Regions from separate parts of the Streptococcus sp. DTU_2020_1001019_1_SI_AUS_MUR_006 genome, predicted to be linked through region 1. Evidence: predicted binding sites of a transcription regulator. Region 1 holds the regulator's gene; the other holds the start of a gene.
What was found. Region 1 encodes Rex, which represses fermentation and respiration genes when NADH is low (regulators of the CRP and FNR family bind a similar motif). Its sites were predicted from a motif close to TTGTGAANTANTTCACAA; they were not measured.
Positions count from the first base shown of each region.

Region 1 (2,204 bases):
GATTCCTACCTTCATGGTGGTGATCAAGAGCAGAAAAAAAGAGCAGGAACAGAAAATCTTCCTGCCATTGTAGGAATGGTAGCAGCTCTAAAGGATGATCTTGAAAACCAAGCACAAAACTTTGAAAAGGTTCAACAACTGAAAGACACCTTCTTAAAGGAAATGGCTGAGACAGACTATTACCTCAATCAAGGAAAAGACCAGCTACCTTATGTCCTTAATATTGGATTTCCAGGTCAACGAAATGATCTACTACTCCTTCGTCTGGATCTTGAAGGGATTTCTATTTCAACTGGTTCTGCTTGTACTGCAGGTGTCGTTCAGGTTAGTCATGTTCTTCAAGCTTTCTACGGAGAAGACTCTCCTCGCTTACACGAATCCGTTCGCGTCAGCATTTCACCTCAAAATACAGAGCAAGAAATGATCACCCTCGCACAAACTCTAAAAGAAATCATTGGAGGATAACTCAATGGCATTCGAAAAAACTATTAGTCTCAAAAATTGCCGTTACGATTACACACTTAGCCCAACTGTCAAAAAGTTTACTCTAAAAGATAACACTTTTTTTGAAACAAAGGTTGGTAACTATGAACTAACACGCCTTCTTGAGAAGGTTCCAAATAGTGGGGAAGGTTTCCAACTTAAGATTATCATCAACAAAGACTTAACTGGTGCAAAAATCAACATCACTGATAAATTTGGTCTACGTTTGGTTGATATCTTTAAGTCAGAAGAAACTCATATCCACCAAGAGAAATTCTACTTCTTGATGGACAGTCTTGTTGAACGTGGTGTTTTCACTAAAAGTGAAAGATAGAAGGTCCCTATGTTTCGATTAACCTATAAGGATACCTATCAAGTCGATCGCCTTTTAGAATACGAAGATTACGAAGCACTCATGCTGTCACTTTCAGGATGTGTGACTCTTCCAGATACGACCGTCATTACTTCACTTACCTATAAGGGGAAAGAAATATATCAAGGTCTTCTGGGAGATCTCTATCGTTTTCTATTTCACTATGATTTTACAAAGATAAACTAAGATTTTCTTAGTTTTTTCTTGTTTTTGTTGATTTTTTCACAATCTTTCTATAAAATAGTATTTAGAAAGGTTGTGATTTTGTGAAAGAAAAACAGTCTGCTATTCCAAAAGCAACAGCAAAGAGACTTTCTCTTTATTATCGTATCTTTAAAAGATTTCATGCAGAAAAGATTGAAAGAGCCAACTCAAAACAAATTGCCGAGGCCATTGGTATTGATTCTGCTACCGTTAGACGAGATTTTTCCTACTTTGGTGAACTTGGTCGCCGTGGATTTGGCTACGATGTCAAAAAACTAATGACGTTTTTTGCTGATCTTCTAAATGATAATTCTATTACAAATGTTATGTTGGTGGGTATTGGTAATATGGGGCACGCTCTCCTTCACTACCGTTTCCATGAACGAAACAAAATGAAAATTATTATGGCTTTTGATTTGGATGACCATCCTGAAGTTGGGACAAAAACTCCCGATGGAATTCCAATTTATGGAATCTCCCAAATCAAGGATAAAATAAAAAATGCAGATGTAAAAACTGCAATCTTAACTGTTCCGAGTGTCAAATCACAAGAAGTAGCTAATCTCCTTGTCGAAGCAGGTATTAAAGGAATTTTAAGCTTTTCACCCGTTCATCTCCAACTACCAAAAGATGTGGTGGCTCAATATGTGGATTTAACTAGTGAATTGCAAACTCTCCTCTATTTCATGAGAAAAGAGGATTAGAAAGCGAAAGCATTTATGAAAAAACCAGTTATTGGGATTACAGGAAACGAAAAAGCTCATCCTGATGATGAGCTTATGATGAGCTACGCAGCAAAAGGCTTTATTGAAGGCGTTAAAGACGCTGGAGGGATTCCCATCATCCTACCGATTGGTGATCAAGAAATGGCTAGCCACTATATCAGTATGATTGACAAGCTCATCTTGACAGGTGGACAAAATGTCGATCCAAAGTTCTACGGTGAGCCTAAAACAATCGATAGCGATGACTACCACCTTCAAAGAGATATTTTTGAGCTAGCTCTTATAAAAGAAGCCATCAAACAAAAGAAACCTATTTTCTCTGTTTGCCGTGGGACTCAACTCTTTAACGTTGCTATGGGTGGAACTTTGTATCAAGATATCGAAGACCACTGGCAGGATTGTTCTGCCGAGTACACAAC
Region 1 is NZ_CP135436.1:1,513,712-1,515,915, reverse strand. It holds gene RRU92_RS07335 (cysteine desulfurase family protein) at 1-465, shown strand, start outside; gene RRU92_RS07330 (DUF1831 domain-containing protein) at 470-817, shown strand; gene RRU92_RS07325 (DUF4649 family protein) at 827-1,042, shown strand; gene RRU92_RS07320 (redox-sensing transcriptional repressor Rex) at 1,123-1,764, shown strand; gene RRU92_RS07315 (gamma-glutamyl-gamma-aminobutyrate hydrolase family protein) at 1,780-2,204, shown strand, end outside.

Region 2 (2,204 bases), 950 kb from region 1:
AAAGGGATACAAGAAATCTTTCGAAGCCATGGCGTCCCTTATGATACTTCGAAAACTTCCCAACAAATTTCTAAAAATGACTTTGAGTATTTTGACTATATCATTGGTATGGATGAGTCTAACCTTGCTGACTTATATCAGATGTGCCCGCAAGATCAACAAGATAAGATCCAAGCGTTTACATCTGAAAGCGTTCCAGATCCCTGGTATACAGGTGATTTTGAAGAAACTTACGATCGGATTTCAACTGGTTGTCGAGCTTGGTTAAGTCGCTTAGAAAATGAGAGTGAAAATGGAAAATATAAAGAAACTCTATGAAAAATACAGTGTCTATTTGACACGCTCTAGACTAGAAATTGCGACAGTAATCGTCATTGTTGTCTGCGCAGGTTTAGTATTTCTGACAAATCTTCCCAAGCAAGGAGTTCTCAAACTGGATGGGGATACCATTGTTTACGATGGAAGCCTAGTTCGTGGTAAGATGAATGGTCAGGGAACTGTTACCTTTGCAAACGGTGATAGCTATACTGGAGAATTCAGTAATGGAGCCTTCAATGGTAAAGGCACCTATCAAGCCAAAGCAGGCTGGGTATATGAGGGTGATTTTGTAAATGGCCAAGCTGAGGGAAAAGGAAAATTGACTACTGAACAAGAAGTAGTTTATGAGGGAGACTTCAAGCAAGGTTTGTTCCAACAAGCACAGTAACCTCCTCCTAGAAGGAGGTCTTCTTCCAGAACGCTAGAAAGCGCTTACATGGAAATAAAAACGGCTTACAAGACTGTTTTACAACTAAGTTTGTGAAAAATAAAACTTTTACGAAATAATTCACAAACTTTAAGTGAAAAAGTGCATGTATGGGTATATTTAAAATTGTTTTCACAAACAAATAAAAAAAGTTTGTGAAATGTCTATGAAACTGTTTACAAACGTTTAAAAAAGAGTTATAATAAACTTGTGAAAAAATTAACAAAGGACTTACAATCCTTGAAAGCTATGGAGGAAAATATGGCTGATAAAAAAACTGTAACACCAGAAGAAAAGAAACTCGCTGCTGAAAAGCATGTCGATGGTTTGGTGCAAAAAGCTTTAGTTGCCCTTGAAGAAATGCGTAAACTTGACCAAGATCAAGTCGATTATATCGTAGCAAAAGCTTCAGTTGCTGCACTTGATGCTCACGGAGAATTGGCTTTACATGCCTTTGAAGAAACAGGACGTGGAGTATTTGAGGATAAAGCGACTAAGAACTTGTTTGCTTGTGAACACGTAGTAAACAACATGCGCCACACTAAAACAGTTGGTGTTATCGAAGAAGACGATGTAACAGGATTGACTCTTATCGCTGAACCAGTTGGTGTTGTTTGTGGTATCACTCCAACAACTAACCCAACTTCAACAGCAATCTTTAAAGCGTTGATTTCATTGAAGACTCGTAATCCTATTGTCTTTGCATTCCACCCATCAGCTCAAGAATCATCAGCTCACGCAGCTCAAATCGTTCGTGATGCAGCGATTAAAGCAGGTGCTCCTGAAAACTGTGTACAGTGGATTACTGAACCATCTATGGAAGCAACTAGTGCGCTTATGAACCACGAAGGTATTGCAACAATCCTTGCAACAGGTGGTAATGCCATGGTTAAAGCGGCATACTCATGTGGTAAACCAGCTCTTGGGGTAGGTGCCGGTAACGTTCCAGCTTATGTGGAAAAATCAGCTAACATCCGCCAAGCTGCTCACGATATTGTAATGTCTAAATCATTTGACAACGGTATGGTCTGTGCATCTGAACAAGCGGTTATCATTGATAAAGAAATTTACGATGAATTTGTAGCAGAGTTCAAATCTTATCACACTTACTTTGTAAACAAAAAAGAAAAAGCTCTTCTTGAAGAGTTCTGCTTCGGCGTGAAAGCAAACAGCAAAAACTGTGCTGGTGCAAAATTGAACGCTGACATTGTTGGTAAACCAGCAACTTGGATTGCAGAACAAGCAGGATTTACTGTTCCAGAAGGAACAAACATTCTTGCTGCAGAATGTAAAGAAGTTGGTGAAAACGAGCCATTGACTCGTGAAAAATTGTCACCAGTTATCGCAGTTTTGAAATCTGAAAGCCGTGAAGATGGTATTGCTAAAGCTCGTCAAATGGTTGAATTTAACGGTCTTGGGCACTCAGCAGCCATCCATACAGCTGATGAAGAATTGACTA
Region 2 is NZ_CP135436.1:304,229-306,432, reverse strand. It holds gene RRU92_RS01490 (low molecular weight protein-tyrosine-phosphatase) at 1-318, shown strand, start outside; gene RRU92_RS01485 (MORN repeat-containing protein) at 293-706, shown strand; gene adhE (bifunctional acetaldehyde-CoA/alcohol dehydrogenase) at 1,007-2,204, shown strand, end outside.
Region 2: the regulator Rex is predicted to act here: its motif matches at 954-971, upstream of adhE (bifunctional acetaldehyde-CoA/alcohol dehydrogenase).